DNA from 3 places in the Priestia sp. YIM B13551 genome. Region 3 is predicted to be linked to each of the others. Evidence: riboswitches for the same ligand, from Rfam matches in the RefSeq annotation. Region 3 holds a riboswitch; each other region holds the start of a gene.
The links. Region 3 has a riboswitch for lysine ahead of lysA (diaminopimelate decarboxylase). Riboswitches for the same ligand answer to the same signal wherever they lie in the genome.
Positions count from the first base shown of each region.

Region 1: it holds a riboswitch for lysine, as region 3 does, so the genes downstream of both, ACFX4N_RS01785 (amino acid permease) here and lysA (diaminopimelate decarboxylase) in region 3, are expected to answer to the same signal.
Region 2: it holds a riboswitch for lysine, as region 3 does, so the genes downstream of both, ACFX4N_RS20595 (aspartate kinase) here and lysA (diaminopimelate decarboxylase) in region 3, are expected to answer to the same signal.

Region 1 covers NZ_JBHZOX010000001.1:338,871-345,542, reverse strand. Annotated here, with positions in the region: gene eat (ethanolamine permease) at 1-756, opposite strand, end outside; gene eutC (ethanolamine ammonia-lyase subunit EutC) at 778-1,491, opposite strand; gene ACFX4N_RS01800 (ethanolamine ammonia-lyase subunit EutB) at 1,506-2,876, opposite strand; gene ACFX4N_RS01795 (ethanolamine ammonia-lyase reactivating factor EutA) at 2,903-4,321, opposite strand; gene thiT (energy-coupled thiamine transporter ThiT) at 4,478-5,083, opposite strand; TPP riboswitch at 5,116-5,216, opposite strand; lysine riboswitch at 5,391-5,575, shown strand; gene ACFX4N_RS01785 (amino acid permease) at 5,678-6,672, shown strand, end outside.
Region 2 covers NZ_JBHZOX010000004.1:175,016-181,687, reverse strand. Annotated here, with positions in the region: gene sdhA (succinate dehydrogenase flavoprotein subunit) at 1-75, opposite strand, end outside; gene ACFX4N_RS20605 (succinate dehydrogenase cytochrome b558 subunit) at 105-713, opposite strand; gene ACFX4N_RS20600 (YslB family protein) at 1,203-1,730, shown strand; gene ACFX4N_RS20595 (aspartate kinase) at 1,782-3,014, opposite strand; lysine riboswitch at 3,156-3,333, opposite strand; gene uvrC (excinuclease ABC subunit UvrC) at 3,399-5,165, opposite strand; gene trxA (thioredoxin) at 5,390-5,704, opposite strand; gene ACFX4N_RS20580 (hypothetical protein) at 5,760-6,002, opposite strand; gene ACFX4N_RS20575 (electron transfer flavoprotein subunit alpha/FixB family protein) at 6,126-6,672, opposite strand, start outside.
Region 3 covers NZ_JBHZOX010000001.1:521,252-527,923, forward strand. Annotated here, with positions in the region: gene ACFX4N_RS02705 (acyl-CoA dehydrogenase family protein) at 1-287, opposite strand, end outside; gene ACFX4N_RS02710 (DUF1292 domain-containing protein) at 439-702, opposite strand; gene ACFX4N_RS02715 (PAS domain-containing sensor histidine kinase) at 789-2,513, opposite strand; gene ACFX4N_RS02720 (YckD family protein) at 2,674-2,988, opposite strand; gene ACFX4N_RS02725 (NAD(P)/FAD-dependent oxidoreductase) at 3,062-4,180, opposite strand; gene ACFX4N_RS02730 (CBO0543 family protein) at 4,517-5,029, shown strand; lysine riboswitch at 5,096-5,278, shown strand; gene lysA (diaminopimelate decarboxylase) at 5,417-6,672, shown strand, end outside.

The DNA of each region.
Region 1 (6,672 bases), 180 kb from region 3:
TGGATAATCGGCTAGCTTCCCGCTTCCTTCGCCAAGTCCTGCTGTTACAAATAGTGTAAACAACGTTGCGGTTGCTAGAGTAATAATCGCTCCAATAAATCCTTTAGGAATGTTTTTCTTAGGATTTTCCACTTCTTCCGCTGCCATTGCTCCTCCTTCTATTGCCAGATAAAACCAAACAGCGAATGGAATAGCTGCTAGTACCCCTGTTGGCCCGTTAATAAATGAATGATCATTAAAAATATTCGATGTTTGTACATGAGGCAAACCAGCTACATAAAAAATAGATAAACCAATTAGTGCAACAATGGTAGCTGTAAGCTCAATCACCGCTACTTCTTTTACCCCGATTAAATTTAATAAAACAAAGAAAATAAAGGCACCTACCGTTGCGTATACAGGGTTAACGGCTGGAATAAGGAAGTGTAGGTATGCTCCTGTTGACACTGCAATAGCAGGGGGAGCAAAAATAAATTCAAGCAAGCAGGCAATTCCTGCAATATATCCCCCAAAAGGTCCAAGTGCTCTTCTTGCATAAGCTGAAGGTCCGCCGGCTTGTGGGATAGATGTTGAAAGCTCTGCATAACTGAACATAAACGTTGTGTAAAACACGGTTACAATTAAGGTTGCGATTGCAAGCCCAATAATCCCGCCTTGTTCAAACCCGTAATTCCACCCAAAGTATTGTCCTGAAATAACCATGCCCACTGAAATAGCCCATAAATGAATAGGTTTTAATTGTTTTTGTAACGCCATACGTTCTCCTCCTTTTGATGTTTAAACAATAAGATGTACACCGCTTGTTTGCTGCTTAATCATTTTGTCAATCATGGTACCGATATGTGCGGCTGCCTCAATAGGAGGCGTCCCTCTTTTATGAATATTAGAAATAACCATACGATCAGACTCTTTTTTGCCTTTGCTAGGTTCATAGCACATGTAAGCACTCATTGATTCAGCACTGACCAGTCCAGGTCGCTCTCCAATCAATAGCACAAGTGCTTTTGGCTTTATGATCTCGCCAATTTCATCCATGCATGCAACTCGTCCCCCTTTTACAAAAAATGAAGTCCCGATACAAAGCCCATATGACTGCAGGGAGTCAATTAAAGCTGGATACACGTCGCTTATGTTTTCTTCGATTGCCTTGGCACTCAGTCCATCTGAGACTACTACTTGTACATCAGGCTGCTGCACGTAGTTTTTAAAAATTTCTTTCTTAGCGTTATCTGCTAATAACCTTCCTTGATCCGGCCGTTTTAAATAATGTTCTTTTGACTTCACGCGTGTATTCACAGTGAAAAGGTTAAACTCAGCTAAAATATCTTCTGAAACTGCTCCATATACAGAATCCACGGCTGCAGCATGATCCGTGCGAAAAGATAAAACGTCTTTTGTTAGCGGCCTTGTTCCTGTACGGCCGACACCTATGCGGGCAGGGGTAAATTGTTTAAGTGTTTCAAGCGGATCGCGATTTGACTTTGGTATCATAGTAAGCACCTTCCTTAAATCAAATTCATAAAAATAGTTGGGTCTCCGGCTCTAGATGTAAAGCGTCCGTTTTCCATAATACGCTGATCTTCAAGCCACTTTTGAAATAACGGCGTTGGGGTACGGTCTAACACATTACGTACCGTTGCGATGTCATGATAACTAAGAGACTGGTAGTTTAGCATGCAGTCATCAGCCATGGGCACTCCTATGACAAAGTTCACTCCAGCTGTTCCTAGAAGCATACTTAAATTATCCATGTCATTTTGATCAGCATCCATGTGATTGGTGTAACATACGTCTACTCCCATAGGCAAGCCGTGCATTTTGCCCATAAAGTGATCTTCTAGCCCAGCTCGTAGGACTTGTTTGCTGTTATATAAATATTCAGGTCCAATAAATCCAACAACCGTGTTAACTAAGAAAGGCTTGTAGTGACGAGCTAAGCCGTAGCATCTAGCTTCGAGCGTTACTTGATCAATATTATAGTGAGCTTCTGCTGACAGTTCAGAACCTTGTCCTGTTTCAAAATACCAGCGGTTCGGACCTTTTGCTGTACCTTTTTCATGAATTAACGCTGTTGCTTCATTGAGCATAGACAGTGAAATCCCAAATGAGTCATTACCGGCTTCTGTTCCTGCTAAACTTTGAAAAATCAAGTCAGCAGATGCTCCTTTTTCGATTGCTCTCATCTGACTTGTTACATGTGATAACACACAGTTTTGAGTAGGGATGGACCATTCATTGATTATATTTTTTGTTTCATTTAAAAGCGCGTAGATATTATCCGTTGTGTCAATAACGGGGTTAATTCCAATAACCGCATCCCCAATTCCATAGCTTAACGCTTCGTAGAGAGATGCTCTCATTCCTTTTAAGTTATCTGAAGGATGATTAGGCTGGGCTCTTGAAGCCAATACGCCTTTTTGGCCGATAGTCGTTTGACAAGTAGTTTGCACTTCTATTTTGGCTGCTCCTTGAATTAAATCTAAATTGGACATAATTTTAGTAGCTGCCGCAATCATTTCGCTGCTTAATCCTTTGCTAAGCGCAAGAAGGTCTTCTCCGGTATGCTCATCAGATAAGATGTATTCTCTTAACTCCCCTACTGTCCAATTTTTTATAATGTCGTAAACCGATGAATCAATTTGACTTTCGATTAACGCCGAGACGTTGTCTTCATCTGCGCTGAGCAGCGGGTAGTTTCGAATATCAGCAAGTGTGATATCAGCTAGGACTTGCTTTGCTGCCATTCGTTCTTTCATTGACTCAGCGCTAACTCCCGCGAGCTGATCTCCAGAACGCTCTTCGTTTGCTTTGGCCATGATTTCTTTTAAGCTATAAAATGAAAATGTTTCTCCTAACAATCGTGTAGTTTTAAACATCGTTTCCTCCTTGTATATTTAGTGGATTAGGATGAAAAAGCGAGCGTTTTAACGGAAACGGAGATCGCTTCTCCAGCTACTGGTAACCCTAGATCGATGTAATCTCCGTGTGTAAAATCAATTTGATCTAAACAAATAATTTCTAACTCTTTTCTCTGTTTAGCTAGTGCTTGTCCTAAGGCTTTTGCAATATCTTGCTCGCATAAAACAACGAGGCACTTAGCTCTCTTAAAACAAGCAATAAATTCAGCGCTTATTACTTTTGCTAATTCTTGCAGCATCTTATAGCTGCAGTAAGGAAAATGAGATAAAGCAATAGCAACGGGAGGATCTTCTGCACTGAAAATAGTTGAAGCCTGCATACATGACGCTCGAGCTCTTTCTTGAAACAGCTGCGGATTCCACTCCTCCTCTGGCTGTACGGGTATTTCTATAATCGGAATGTTTTTCAGCGGCAGTTTTTTAGACTTAATGTATATGGTTGATCCGCTAACTTCTGTATTTTGCATACCAGCTCCAATGACAGTAGCGCGCGTTGTCTCAGCGGCTTGAGATACTTGGATGGATTGAAAATGATATGCTAGAAGTGGACCAACGTCTCCGTGTATGACCACTTCCTTCACTGTTTTTGGCTTTTGCTTCTCCATCATTGCTCCTACTCCTCCTGAAACCATGATCGTTTCAGGAGGTATAGAAGATCTTGTATGAGGAGAAACGAGCAGCGAGGAATTTTGATTCAGCGCTTTTACATAATTCATGGTTTCTTCAGCTAGTAATTGACAGATAGACGAGAGCTTTTCAAATGTTGCTTTTTCACCTTCTCGCAGTGTTAAAGAATTATTTTTCAAAAATTCAGTTAAATGAGACGAAACGTAGGTAACAAGACCGTCTTCATTTAGTCGAATTAATCTCCCGCCTACATGCAGTGTAAACGTTTCTATCACTTTTCCATTTTGACATAAAGCGATGTTAGCAGTGCCTCCTCCTACATCAATATTGGCAATTACTGCATTTGTTTCAGCAGAACGTTCGATTGCTCCTGATCCTTTTGCTGCTAATATTCCTTCCAAGTCAGCGCCGGCTGTTGCAACAACAAAATCCCCAGCATGTTCGGCTAGATAGTGAACGATACTTTCTGCATTTTGCTTTCTAGCCGTTTCTCCTGTAATGATCACAGCGCCCGCCTCCACTTGATCTAAGGAGATTCCTGCATTCTTATACTCTTGTTCTAGTAGTACCGTTAATCTTTGAACATCGATTTCAACATCGTTTAGCATAGGGGTGGTATAGATAGAACTTGCATACGTTACGCGACGATCAATAATTTGACAGCCTGGCAGCGTAAACTGATTTTGTTGATTTGCTACTAGCAGCTTGCTTACAATCAGTTTTGTTGTGCTTGTTCCAATATCTAAACCTATGCTCGTGATCCATTTCTGTAGCATGCTATCAATCCCTTATCTCGTTTGAATATGGTGATTATCATAAAACAGTTTTTTGAATATTTCACCAACTATGTTATCAAACCTGACACACTTTTGTGTAAACAAAGGTGACAAATAATAAAAAAGACTAAATCTTGGTAGATTTAGTCTTTTTTATTATGAGTGTGATTTAGTTACAATCATTCTTGATGCGGATGGAATTAATAGTGAAAGGATGATTAGACACGATAGCAACGACCCAATCATAGAAATCCCGTTCATTGAGAAAGAATACCACAGAGCGGACATGCCCTTTGGCGCGTATGATCCCCAGAAAATAATACCCGCAATAAAGTGCCAGAAATACCGTGCGAAGCTGCCGATAACAAGGGATAAAACAATCAAAACAAAAGCTTTTGATCTGTTATTGTTAGCTAAATTTGTTTTAATAGATTGCGAAAAAACACCTCCAAAACCTATAAAAGCAAAAGCCACAATATATTCAATAAACGTTTGCAGCGCTGTTAAAATATAAGCCGTTCCTGTTGCCAACTGCAACAGCCCCCATAATAGACCAGATAGAGCCCCGCCTTTTACTCCCCAGCGAAAGCACATAATAAAAATGGGCACCATGGAGAACGAAATACTCACAGCCGTTGCAATCTTAATGGAAGGCAAAAGATCAAGTAGAAGTGCTAATGCTGCAAAAATAGCTATTTCAATTTTAGCCTGTAAGGGTAATGCTTTATTCACGTTTCTCACTCCTGTTTTTGAATCATTCATATCAAACGGTTTACACAGGAGTAAGCAAATATATGCTACTATTCCCACATTCCTACGCTAGCGTTAACTAACAGGTTCGAAGGGTCTGAACAATTTGTTCACTCTCAGCACGGCGGCTCCCCCTGTGGTACGTTCGGATATTTATGTAGTATTATGACAACATTTATTATACCATATGTAACAAAATAGATTCGAGAGATTTCAAAGATGTTTCTATTTTCTGAATCTATTTTTTATAATGACAATCGTTTTAGTATTTGATATACTTCTTTTATGTCAAATGAATATAAAAAACCCTCATCCTAATCGATGAGGTAGAGGTCGCAGTTTTTAATAGTAAAGCAACGGAAATGCAGAGAACATTGAGGATGTTGCTTGAAAGGAAAAATTGCCGAAGTTTAGATCACTTCTCGGTTGATTTAAGCTGGGGCTGTCTCCGAACAGGAACAGAACTGTCACATCATGCAAGTGATGTGAAGAGCTATCTTCACGGAAGGTTGACGCGGTTTTCAGATTTAAAAGCGCGCACATATACTGCGGGCTTTTTTTATGTTATCCCGTCTCTTTCCGTACATTCGAAAGGAGTATTTATCTATGCAAGAGCAGCAAGAATTAAAACGTGGGTTGAAATCTCGCCACTTAACGATGATTTCATTAGGAGGAGCCATCGGAACCGGCTTATTCCTAGCAAGTGGTGGAGCAATTCACACAGCAGGACCTGGGGGAGCGCTTTTAGCTTACGCTATTATTGGTGTCATGGTTTACTTTTTGATGACCAGCCTGGCGGAGCTCGCAGCTTATATGCCTGAAGCTGGTTCGTTTAGTACGTATGCGTCTCGGTTTGTAGATCCATCCTTTGGTTTCGCTCTGGGCTGGAACTATTGGTATAACTGGGCTATTACGATTGCAGCTGAATTATCTGCTGGAGCCCTTATTATGAAATTTTGGTTCCCAAACTCTTCTTCTATTTTATGGAGTGCCCTGTTTTTATTAATTATGTTTGGGCTTAACTACCTTTCTGTAAAAGGATTTGGCGAATCTGAATTTTGGTTTTCATTAATTAAAGTAGTAACGGTTATCATCTTTTTAGTTATTGGTATTATGATGATTTTTGGTATCTTTAACAATGAAGCACCAGGTTTTAAAAACTTCACGCTTGGTGATGGACCCATTCACGGTGGATTCTTTACTGTCTTAGGTATTTTTATGGCTGCTGGTTTTTCATTCCAAGGAACAGAGTTGCTTGGAGTCGCAGCTGGAGAAAGTGAAGATCCGGAAAAAACGGTTCCTCGCGCAGTTAAACAAGTCTTCTGGCGCATCTTGTTATTTTATATTTTAGCTATTTTTGTTATTGGGATGCTTATTCCATACACAGCGGATTCATTAGCAAGTGATGATGTGCGGGTCAGTCCGTTTACTCTAATATTCGAACGAGCAGGTCTGGCGTTTGCAGCATCAGCTATCAATGCCGTTATTTTAACAGCCGTTTTATCTGCTGGTAACTCAGGTATGTATGCTTCTACGCGTATGCTGTGGAACTTAGCGAAAGATGGAAAAGCACCGAGGTTCTTAGCAAAAGTAAATAAACG
Region 2 (6,672 bases), on a different contig from region 3:
AGACTCAGCAATTTTTATTGTTGCCATCAAGCCAGCTAAACCGCCACCGACTACGATGATTTTTCCGTTACTCATCGGAACCCCACTCCTTCAAAACCTTAATTTTATGCAAATGCGAATAATGTACGAACACCTACAAATGTAAGTGCTAAGAAGATTGCTAATGTCACATAAGTTGAAATTCTTTGAGAACGTGGTGTTACAGTTAACCCCCAGCTAACTCCAAATGACCATAGACCGTTTGCAAAGTGGAAGATCGTAGATACAACACCAACTATGTAGAATGCAAGCATTGCCGGGTTGCTTAAAATTCGTTCCATCATTTGAAAATCTACTTCTTTTCCAAGCGCAGCTTGTATTCTGGTTTCCCATACGTGCCATGTGATGAAGATAAGTGTGATTACACCTGAAACACGCTGAAGGATAAACATCCAGTTACGGAAAAACCCATAGTTGTTAACGTTTGTTTTAGCAGTGAATGCGATGTAAAGACCGTATATTGCGTGAAAAACGATTGGTAAGAAAATAATGAAAATTTCTAGAGCATAGCGGAAAGGTAAGCTCTCCATGAAGTGAGCTGCTTGATTAAATGATTCTTCTCCCTTTGTCGCGAAATGATTCACAACTAAATGCTGTGTTAAGAAAATCCCGATTGGTATTACCCCAAGTAATGAATGGATTCTCCGATATTGAAACTCTCTGTTTGCCGCCATCTGCGTAGACCCCCCTTAGTTAAATGAACATAGTTTGTGAAGAACTTTCTTACTCCCACTAGACAAATAGATTAATCGTGAATATAGGAAATGAAAACCTTTGCATTTCCTAATAAAGTATGTGACAGGTTAATTTTACTCCCATCGATTAAGAGCGTCAAGGCAAGATATTTAAATCTTCTATAAAATATAAATTTATAAAATTTTATATTTGTTAACGCTTACTATATTGATGTTACAGATTTTTTCTTTCTATTATAATATTGCTTGCCACAACTAAGTAAGCGTTTACTTTATACTTTTATTGTAAACAAGTTCACAAAACATTTACACAGGTAAAAGTACCCTTTTAAAAGGTATATTATGGATTTTTTATCTTTACATCTAACTCTTTTTACCATAATAAAGATCCTCTTACATTTTATTAAAAAAATGCGTGAGAGGTTTTTTAGATTTGTATATAATAGTAGTAAAGAAAGAGGGGAAAGCATGAGCAATTTACAAACAGAATCACAGCAAGAACTTGAAGAGACGATGGAAACATCAGAACCTAATGTCACAGCTGAAACAGAGAGAACTCTTGATCACGTTTCATATTTCGGATACAGCCTTTTGCGTGACGTGTTAATTCCAGAGCTTCTTGGAGACGAAACGAATACCATTTCATACTGGGCAGGAAAACACCTTGCGCGGAAATACCCATTAAATACAATGGATGAAATCGTCGCTTTTTTTAAAGCAGCTTCCTGGGGAACACTGACGCTTGCAAAAAAAGATAAATATTCACTAGAGCTTGAGTTATCAGGTGATGTGGTCAGCAAAAGATTTCAGCAGGAAACTTGTTCGTTTCATCTTGAGTCAGGATTTGTGGCTGAACAGATTCAGCGGCAAAACAACTGCCTAACAGAAGCCTACTTAACACATAAAGAAAAGAACGGAAAAGTGCTGATTTCCGTGCAGTGGGACCGAAAAGATATTTTACCTACCGAAACACGCGCGGAGCGTTATAAAAAGTAAAAAATACGTATATATAAAAGACGTGGAGATACCACGTCTTTTTTCTCTTCTTTATACTTGCACTGCCTGCTGTTCTTCTAGTTCGAATGCTACGTGAAGCGTCTCAACTGCTTTTACCATATCAGCATGCGGTACAACTGTAGATACTTTAATTTCAGACGTGCTGACCATCTTCACTTCAATTTTCTCTCCTGCCAGCACTTCAAACATTTCAGCTGCAACACCTGGGTTTGAAATCATACCAGATCCGACAATCGACACTTTAGCCAGACCGCTTTCATGTTCGATACGCGTATATACTAAAGTAGATTTATATTCTTTTAAGACAGCAAGAGCAGCTTCTACGTCTACGGTTTTAATAGAAAATGAGATGGATAGACGATTATTAGCCGTTACGTTTTGAATAATAATGTCCACATTTAACTGTTCTTTTGCTAATGCTGTAAAAATAGTAGAAAGAGTTTGTAACTCATTGTTTAACCCTTCAATTGTCACGCGTGAAATATTATCTTCAAACGCAATTCCTCTTACGACTAAGTTTTGTTCCATTGAAACTTCCTCCTCAACAATCGTTCCATTCTCGTTTTCTAAGCTTGAACGCACTTCTAGCGGTACCTGATAATTTTTTGCAAACTCAACAGCGCGCGGATGCAGCACCCCTGCTCCCAAATTAGCTAATTCTAACATTTCGTCATATGAAATAGAGTGAAGCTTACGGGCATCTTCTACATAGCGCGGATCTGTCGTAAACACTCCTGTTACATCTGTATAAATATCACATTTTGCAGCTTTTAGCGCCGCGGCAAGAGCTACTGCCGTCGTGTCAGAGCCGCCTCGACCTAATGTTGTAATGCTTCCATCTTCTGAACAGCCTTGGAATCCAGCTACTACTACAATTCGTCCGCTATCTAACTGACGTTGAATACGAGTTGTATCAATGTGCTGGATTCGTGCATTGCTATGAACTGCTTCCGTCTGGATGCCAGCTTGCCAACCTGTTAGCGAAGTTGCTTCATACCCTTTGCATTGAAGGGCCATTGTTAACAGGGAAATCGTCACTTGTTCTCCAGTTGTAAGAAGCATATCCATTTCGCGTTTGCTTGGACTGTCCGTAATATCACTTGCTAATTTCACCAGTGCATCTGTGGTTTTGCCCATTGCCGATACAACAACGACTACTTGGTTACCGCGCTCTGCTTCTTGAATAACTCGGTTTGCTACATGTTGAATACGTTCAACAGAACCAACAGATGTTCCACCAAATTTTTGAACGATTAATGCCATAATTTTGTTCATTCCTTTTCAATAAATTTGCATATGCAGGATGATGAGAAGCTAAATTTTTTTACTCAGACAATAAAAAAAGCAATGAGATGAGCTCTCATTGCTTAACGAACGAAAATTATAAAACATAACCGTCCACTGCCGTGAGATAGCTCTCCAAGAATCTACATCTTGACAATCCTACGTTTATTCAACGCAGAACCAGCAATCATTACTATGAGGTAATGTTCACTTCGGCAAATTTCCCTTTCCGCATCATTCATAAGGGCTCATACCCTTCCTGATACGTACTGATTAAATTTGCACCTCTATCTTCACTTCATTTGATGAAGTGTCGTATGAAATTAGTTAATAGCTTATCAAATATTTTCTATTATTTCAAGACTATTTTTGCAATGTTTCATAAATTTTTTCAGCAATGTTTTGAGGAACACCTGAATTTCGAATATCTTCAACCGTTGCTTCTTTCAATTTTTTCACCGAACCAAAATACTTTAACAAAGCTTTTTTACGCTTTTCTCCCACTCCCGGAATGTCGTCCAGAACAGACTGAAAAGCGGACTTAGAGCGCACTTGACGGTGGAAGGTAATCGCAAAGCGGTGAACTTCATCTTGAATTCGCTGAAGCAAATAAAATTCTTGACTATTGCGTTCAAGCGGTATGATTTGAGGAGGCTCGCCAATCATCAGATTCGAAGTTCTGTGCTTATCATCTTTGACAAGACCTGCTGTAGGCACTAAAAGTCCCAATTCATTTTCGAGAACATCCTGCACCGCAGCCAAATGCCCTTTACCTCCATCTACAACAATTAAATCTGGAAGCGGAAGACCTTCTTTTAATGCTCTGGAATACCTTCTGCGAACCACTTCTCTCATGGAACTGTAATCATCTGGTCCCTGCACGGTCTTAATTTTATATTTACGATATTCTTTCTTTTCCGGCTTCCCATCAACAAAAACAATCATCGCAGAAACTGGGTCTGTTCCTTGAATATTTGAATTATCAAATGCTTCAATCCGATAAGGAGCGGCAATTCCAAGCTCTTCTCCTAACCGTTCAACTGCGCCAACCGTGCGTTCTTCATCTCGTTCAATTAAATAGAATTTTTCACCGAGCGCAATTTTTGCATTTTTACACGCAAGTTCTACTAATTCTTTCTTTTTGCCTCGCTTTGGATGCTGAACCTCTACTTCTACTAATTTCTCAGCCAACTCTGCATCAATCGTTGCTGGAACCATCACTTCTTTTGGCTTAATATTTTTGGCATAAAACTGACCGATAAAAGTTAAGAAATCTTCTTCTGGCTCTTTATAAAAAGGAAACATAGAAACTTCTCGCTCAATTAATTTCCCTTGGCGAATAAAGAAAACTTGAACACACATCCAGCCTTTATCATAAGAATAGCCAAACACATCTCGATTAACAAAATCATTAAACGTTACTTTTTGCTTTTCCATTGTCGCTTCGATATGAGCAATTTGATCTCGATATTCTTTAGCCCGTTCAAAGTCAAGTTCTTCTGAAGCTTTTAACATTTTTTCAGTTAACTCTGTTTTGACATGCTCATATCCACCATTTAAAAACCGCGTGATATTTTCAATAATTTGTTTGTTTTGCTCTTCTTTTACTTCTTTTACGCAAGGAGCTAGGCATTGCCCGATATGGTAATACAAACAAGGTCTGTCTGGCATGGTAGAGCACTTTCTTAATGGATAAATGCGATCAAGAAGCCGCTTTGTTTCATTTGCAGCTTGAACGTTAGGATAAGGACCGAAGTATTTCCCTTTATCTTTTTTTATTTTTCTTGTAATAACAAGTCGGGGCTGTTTTTCAGCTGTAATCTTAATAAAGGGATAACCCTTATCATCTTTAAGCATGATATTGTATTTTGGATCATGCTTTTTAATTAAATTCATTTCTAAAATAAGCGCTTCTAAATTAGAAGATGTGACGATATATTCAAAATCGACAATGTCGTTTACAAGTCGAAGCGTCTTTCCGTCATGAGATCCGGTAAAGTAGGAGCGCACTCGATTTTTTAATACTTTTGCTTTTCCTACGTAAATGACCGTTCCATATTTATCTTTCATCAAGTAGCAGCCGGGCTGATCCGGTAAAATAGCCAGCTTTTCTTTTAAATAATCGTTCATATTTTTCTCCTTCCTCTTCTCTTACTCTGTCCATCTATACATTCGCTTATGAAGCGTAACCTACATTCTTTCCTGCCTTACAATACATGCACATAAGCCGGATTTATGGCGGTGTTCCTTACATCTAGTATAAAACAAACGAACGCATATTCGCTAAATAAAAGTATTCCCAAAAGAGAAAAAGTGGAGAAAAAGAAAAAACCTAGCCTGAGCTAGGTTTTGACTTACGCGTGTTTATTAATTAATTCTGTTAATGCTTCTTTTGGTTGGAAACCAACTACTTGGTCAACTTTCTCTCCATCTTTAAATAATACTAAAGTTGGGATACTCATAACACCAAATTTTCCAGCCGTTTCTTGATTTTCATCAACGTCTACTTTCACGATTTTAACTTTATCGTTAAGTTCGCCATCGATTTCTTCAAGAACTGGAGCAATCATTTTACAAGGGCCACACCATGGTGCCCAAAAGTCAACAAGCACTAGGCCTGATTTAATTTCATCTGTAAAGTTTTTATCTGTAGCATGTGCAATAGCCATTTTAATTCCTCCTAAATATATGCAATATCCAAATTCTACTCACAGTATATCACCTTCAAATAAGGTTTGCTAACTTTTTGCTTACATTTATACTGTTTATTCTCCGCTCTAGTTTGTACAATTCACATAAAAACATACGTAGAAAATTTCGTTTTCCATGAGGTTGAGACATAACGAAATGAATCCCATCTAAAGACGAACAAATAGTATACAAGAGCTGAACCGCTTGTGACACCGCAGTTGATTTCTGTGCAAGACTTCGCTTTCTGCAGGAGTCTTCGCCTTGCCCTCCAATCAACTGCTAGAAAGACCCACACACATGAAAGCTACGCTTACCCTAACAAAAAAACGAACCACTAATCAAATATCTTGATCAATGGTTCGTTTTTCACTTCGTCTAAAATACTTTTGTCCCAGCCTCTTACGCAGACTGTACTTTCAGCTTTTTAAATTCTTCCGTTAGCAGAGGCACCACTTCAAATAAATCTCCAACGATTCCGTAATCAGCTACTTTAAAAATATTCGCCTCAGGATCTTTGTTAATGGCAACAATAATTTTTGAATTTGACATGCCGGCCAAATGCTGAATGGCTCCTGAGATTCCGCAGGCAATGTATAAATCTGGTGTGACTACTTTGCCCGTCTGACCGATCTGAAGAGAATAGTCGCAGTAATCTGCATCGCACGCTCCGCGAGATGCCCCAACAGCTCCATTTAACACGTCCGCTAGTTCTTGGAGAGGTCCAAAACCTTCCGTGCTTTTTACACCTCGACCACCTGCAATCACGACTTTTGCTTCGGATAAATCAACTCCTTGCGTTGCTTTCCGTACAACTTCTTTTACAACTGTACGCAGGTTTTTGATTTCAACATTTAAATCCTCTACATCGCCTGTACGTCCCTCGTCTTTTGCAAGCGGTGAAATATTATTTGGACGAATCGTGACAAACGTAAAGGCATCGGTCATG
Region 3 (6,672 bases):
GCTTCTGGTCCAATAATAGAACGGCCCATAATTTCGCAAAGGGGGGCATATTCGACATTTGTTAGACCCGCTCCGTATTCGCTTTCTGGCAAAAATAAGTTCCATAATCCAGCTTGCTTTGCTTTTTCTTTTAACTCTTCCATGATCGGAGGAACAGCTGACCATCTAGATGGCTGTTCATTCAGCTGTTGTTCGTATAGCCGTTCATTTGGGTAAATATGCCCTTCCATAAAAGAGGTCAATTCTTTTTGCAGCTTCACTACTTTGTCAGAGTAAGAAAAATACACGGTAGTCCCTCGCTTTCATTTACTTACTAACCGGTTGGTATGTTACATATTCATCATAAATGAAGGGAAATAATTCAGCAAGACATTTTTAGAAAAATTCTAAATATTATATTATTTAAAAATAAAAAAAGAGAGGTTTTAACCTCTCTTTTTACGCGGATGTCATTTCCTCAAATACGGCTGATACCTTTTCAAACTCATCGTCATCTTCAATTGAAGACCATTCACCATCATCTTCAATTTTCAAAAAGAAAACATCAATTTCTTCTTCTGTTTCAATTAAAACTTCTTCCACAAACGCAACAGCAATATAATCGTGCCCTTCAATCGTCATTTTTCCAAGCACTTCAATATCTTGCTCTTGATCATTTTCATCTAAAATTGTAAAAATCTCTCCCGTTTCAATGCGTTCCATCTTATTCCCTCCTATTTTAATCTCATTATTCGTTCACTAACATGTATTCCCCTTTAGAAAAGGTTTCATGCTTATAAAAGTAGAATCTACTTTTTAAAAGGCAAAAGAATGTCTACGGTAGTTCCTTTTCCAAGTTCACTTACAAAGTTAATTTCTCCTCTATGTTCTCGAATGATCTTATAACACACCATCAGTCCAAGCCCCGTTCCTTTCTCTTTGGTACTATAAAAAGGTTTTCCTAAATGCTGCATTCTTTCCTGCGTGATGCCTGGCCCCTCGTCCCTAAACCGGACAACAAGGTTCTCCTGATTAAATCTTTTTAGTTGAATCGTTACGGTTCCTCCACTTGGCATAGATTCGACTGCATTTTTAAATATATTGCTAAACACCTGTTTCAACTGATTTTCTTCGCATAATACGAGAGGAAGATGAAGATCAATTTCTTTTTTTACGTGAATTTTCTCCGTAATCCCCTGCACCTCAGCTAGCTTTAAAGTATTCTCTAAAATATCTTGGACATGTTTGTCCCTGTAGGTTTTCGCCTGAGGCTTTGCAAGACTCAAGAACTCATCAGTAATCAATTCAATTCTATCTAACTCATGATTTATCATTTCTACATAGTAAGGCTGACCGCTCGTTTCTTTTAATAACTGCATAAATCCTTTTACCGCCGTCAGAGGGTTTCGAATTTCGTGAGCTATACCAGCCGCTAACTGTCCTACTAAGGAAAGCTGAGCGGATTCACGCAGCAATTTTTCAGTTTTTTTACGTTCTGTAATATCACGAAACAAAACTTGAATGGCCTGCTTTCCCATATAGGGAATAGGAAAAGCAATGGTTTCGGCATCAATCGTATGACCGTCTTTATGAATAAACTTCTCTTCCTGTAGGTCTACAGATTTATTTTCTGTTTTCATTCGATAAATTCGCTGTTTTACCACATCATAGTAATCAGGGTGAACAAACTGATAAACACACGCTCCTAATACGTCTTGAGGACTTTTGTATCCTAGCGCTTTGGCTCCTGCAGGGTTGATGTAATCAATTTTCCCTTCACTATGAACGATAATCGCTTCCGGCGATAACTCAATCAAGCTTCGGTAGCGTTCTTCGCTTTCTTTTAAAGCCGTTTCAGCCTGCTTTCGTGATGTTATATCTCGATAGACAAAAGCAATGCATAGCGGCCAATCATTCATATTTTCAACGCGGAATAGTGTGACGCTTACATTAATTAAATGACCGTCTTTATGCTGTCTGACCGTCTCAAATTCCGTTTTCGATTCCCCTGATTGAATGGTCTTATGAAGTTCGCACACTGGCTCCTTTAAAAACGAAGGTATAATTGGAAGAGGCTTTTGATAAATTTCTTCAAACGTCCAGCCAAATGTATTCTCAAACGCAGGGTTCACTTGAAGCGTTTTACCTTCTAAGTCAACGACAGCAACAGCATCTGCGTTATGATAAATAAAAGGCTGAATCTGTTCTTTCTTCTCCTGATAACTAGTTATATTCACGCAATGCCCCATAATTTCAGGCTTTTCTGTGTAAGATAAAGGGGTTAAGTTTACTACATAGCGTTTATCATTTATTTGAAGCTCGTACATAAGCTTTTTCTTTTTGTTTAGTGCTTCGAAAAAATGCTCATACGAGACCCATTCTTCTAGAGGTATTTTTTGCTCATGAACGCTTTCACCTTGATACATACTGTAAACAAGATGGTCATCTTTTTGTTTGTAAGCAAATATGATTCCTAGCGCCTCAGCTGAATGATTTTCTGCATGTAATCGGACTATTTTTTTATTTTCGTTCATCGTTCGTATTTACCTACCCCTCACTAGCATCTTTCCTACTCGTTCTCATTCTCTTAATTTTACATGAGGATTTTAGAATTTACTAGATAAAGAAGCGGATATTTTCCATTCACTCACATAAAAAAACGCCTGTAAAGGCGCTTTTTTATGTGAATATGAATTACTTTGAATGATGCATTTTATGACAGTGTCGCTTCGGAACAAAACCATTTTTCTCCATATGCTGATAGCGATTTTCCATATGTGAAGAAATGTTTTGACTCTCCGTTTTGCTTAGCACACCGTACTCCACATATTTTGAAAGTATTTCTTTCTTTTTTGCTAGCATTTCTTTGTACAGCACGGACAATTCCTGCTTTTGCTGAGACGTCAGCTGCACGTCTTTTGTTTCTGGCTGAGGATTGTTTTCTGCTAATACAGGCGTCGCGCTCATAAATAAAAAAGCTGCTGCTGCACTTATCATAATCTTTCGCAAACAATCTACTTCCTTTCATCATATAGTAGTTATAGTTTACGAACTTCTATTTGTTTTCATTCATTCTGTTTGCTTAAGACTCGATAGCTCCTCCTACATCATAGTCGCTAAGATCAATTTCCATTTCCATTTCAAGTGCTAATTTAGCAAGCTCTGAACCAAGATAAGGACCCGACGTTAAGCCTGAAGCTCCGAGACCATTCGCTACTAGTATTCCTTCGTAAGCCGGAAGAGTTCCAATGACTGGCAAGAAGCCTGGAGTAAATGGTCGAAACCCTACCCTTGTTTCTAAGACTGTGCTTTCTGTTAAGCCGGGAGCAATTGATAAGGCCTTTGAAAAAATCTCATGAAGCCCCCCAGCAGTTACTCTCAAGTCATAACCCGTGTCGTTTTCATGTGTTGCTCCAATGACAATTTGACCTTGTTCAAATGAAAGAATATATTGGTCGCTTGGAGGCATCACAACGGGCCAGTCTTTTGTATCTACATCAGGGAGATGCAAGTGGACAATTTGCGCTTTTTGAAAGCTTGCTAAAAATTTCACTCCAAGAGGCTCTAGTAATTGATTTGCCCACGCTCCTGCTGTTACGATTGTTGTACTTGCTAGAAGGGTTTGTCCATTTACGGAAACGCCCGTTACTTGATTATTTTCATAAAGTAGTTCTGCGTTTCCTTCTATTATTTTTGCACCGTTTTTCTTCGCTGCATTCACAAGTGCGTTTCGAAGAGCTCTTCCGTTAACGCGAGCGGCTCCACTAATATGAACTGAACTGTATTCTTCCGAAAGAACCGGAAACAAAGCCTGTGTTTCTTTAGCGGATAAACGTGTAATCTCGCCTATTTCGGGAGCTTCTTCCCGACGCTTATATGCTCTTTCTTCCATTTTTTTAAGCTTTTGCTCATCAGTATGTACGCTAATTGCTCCTACTCGCTTATATCCCGTATCCGTTTCTCCATCTTCTTCTAATTGCTGAATTAATGTTTGATAGTACTTGGCGCCGCCTTTTGCTAAGCGGTACCATGCTTTATTTCGACGCTGCGAAAGCCATGGACAAACAATTCCTGCTGCTGCATCAGTAGCTTGACCCGCATCCTTGCGATCTATCAATGTCACATCTGCTCCTGCTTTTGCTAAATGATATGCTGTAGAAGCTCCAAGTATCCCAGCTCCAACTACGATGTATGTTTTCATACCAAAACACCCTTTTCTTTCTTCTAGTATTCTTATGCTATTATGTACGCAATTTTAGCATAGCAAAAAAAGAAGTCACATACTAGGTGAAGCTATTTTGAGCTTATTTTTGAGTCTTGCTGACTTTGACATATAGCTCCTTTCATTGTAAACAAAAGCGCAATAAGTTCTTTTACGGAGATTATGGTGAGATGAAGCAAACCACAAGTAGTGATCGCGCATATTTAACACTGCGTTTACAGCTTTTTTATTATAGTTTCTGAATAAAAAAATGAAAGAATAAAACCACTATAATATGTAAATAAAAAGAAATAACCATTATTTTAAGGAGAGCGTATGCAATCTTCATTTGTATTATTTTTCATCATTCTTGGTTTACTATTTGGCAAGTGGCGGAGATATCAAGAATACTATCCTACTTTGTTGTTTTGGATCACGGGGAATTTGCTTTATGAAGTGCTGCTGTTTCATCACCGCGTATGGGTATTTCACCCTGTTGGTATTGATCACCTTTTTCTACCCGATCACCTAATGGTTTCCCTTGGAATAACCTTAATTATTTATCCGTTTGTTATACCGGTTTTTTTAGGAAGGCTGCCGTTGCATGTAAGCGGCCGGCTGTGGTGGATTCTTTTGTGGGCGCTTTTATTTACTGTGATTGAGTTCATTGCTTATGTTAATCACAGTATCACTCATAATTATGGATGGTCGCTGCTGTGTTCTTTTCTCTTCAATGTTGTCACGTTCTCACTTTTAATCATTCATCAGAAGACAGCACTGGCTGCTTGGATTCTATCTGGAAGCTTTATAGCTTTTTTATTTATTTTTTTTGATATTCCTATGCCTTAACTTTTCATTGACTAGACAGAGGAAAAGGAAATATAATAGGAGTTACATTTAAATATAATTTTCCTCTCTGAGAATAGAGGTGCATGAAATCAAGAGTCACTTATTAGAGACTAATGGAGTCTGTGAAGATAAGTAAAAGGGATTTCGTGCCGAAGTATATAGACATCCATTGTGTTCATATACTGGTTCAGTATTGAATAAATGCTGAGCTGTCACAAACCATTTGGTTTGTGGAGAGCTATTGAAGAGATGTTGATGCCTAGAATGTAATAATACTTTATTATTATGAAACCAAGACGCGTGAACATCACTTCACGGGTCTTTTTTGTGTTTTTCTACTGATCATCAAAGTTATAGTTGAATGTTTTAAATGGAGGGATATGGATTATGTACTTACATGGAACGAGTAAAATTAACAGCAGCAATCATTTAGAAATTGGGCAGTGCGATACGGTCGAACTGAAAAAACAATACGGCACTCCCCTATACATCTACGATCAAGAATTAATTGAGACGAAATGCAAGGCCTTCCATTCAGCCTTCCAAAGAAGTGGATTTTCATATCAAATCGCCTATGCAGGGAAAGCCTTTCTTTGTATGGAAATGGCTAATCTTTTAACGAAGCTTGATATGTCATTAGATGTGGTCTCAGGAGGCGAATTATTTACAGCTCTTGAAGCGGGATATCCAGCTGAACGCATTCATTTTCACGGAAATAACAAAACGATTGAAGAAATTGAAATGGCTCTTGATGCGAATATCGGCTGCTTTGTTGTGGATAACTTCACCGAACTTGAAGTTTTGCATGCCTTAGCAGCTGAGCGCAAACAGAAAGCATCTATTCTTCTCCGTGTTACTCCAGGGATTGAAGCCCATACACACGAATATATTATGACCGGACAAGAAGACTCAAAGTTTGGATTTGGTCTTTCCAATGACCAAGCCATGAAAGCGGTAAGTTCTGCATTAGAAAAGCCTTATTATAATCTTTTAGGCATTCATTGTCATATTGGTTCGCAAATTTTTGAAGTAGATGGTTTTTCTCGCGCCATTGATATTTTAACTGATTTCTTATTCAATATTCGTGATAAAATGGACTTTGAAGTAAAAGTTTTAAACGTAGGTGGTGGTTTTGGTATTCGTTATACCGAAAGCGATTCTCCTCTTCCAGTTGAGTATTATGTAAATGCACTGACAGAAAAGCTAAGCCGTACGTTAACGGAACAAAATTATACCCTTCCGGAAGTCTGGATTGAGCCTGGAAGAAGCATCGTAGGAGAAGCGGGTACAACGCTTTATACAATTGGCTCAACGAAAGAGATTCCAGGTGTACGCAAATACGTGGGAATTGACGGGGGTATGACCGATAATATTCGTCCTGCTTTGTATGATGCAAAGCATGAAGCTGTCTTGGCTAATAGAGTGACGGATAAAAAAGATGAAACGGTATCGATTGCGGGGAAATGCTGTGAATCAGGAGATATGCTTATTTGGGATATCGATTTACCGCGCGTTAATCAAGGAGATTTATTAGCAGTTTCCTCTACAGGTGCCTACAACTATTCAATGGCTAGCAATTACAACCGCATTCCGCGCCCTGCTGTTGTATTTGTAAAAAATGGAGAAGCTCGTCTTGCTGTGGA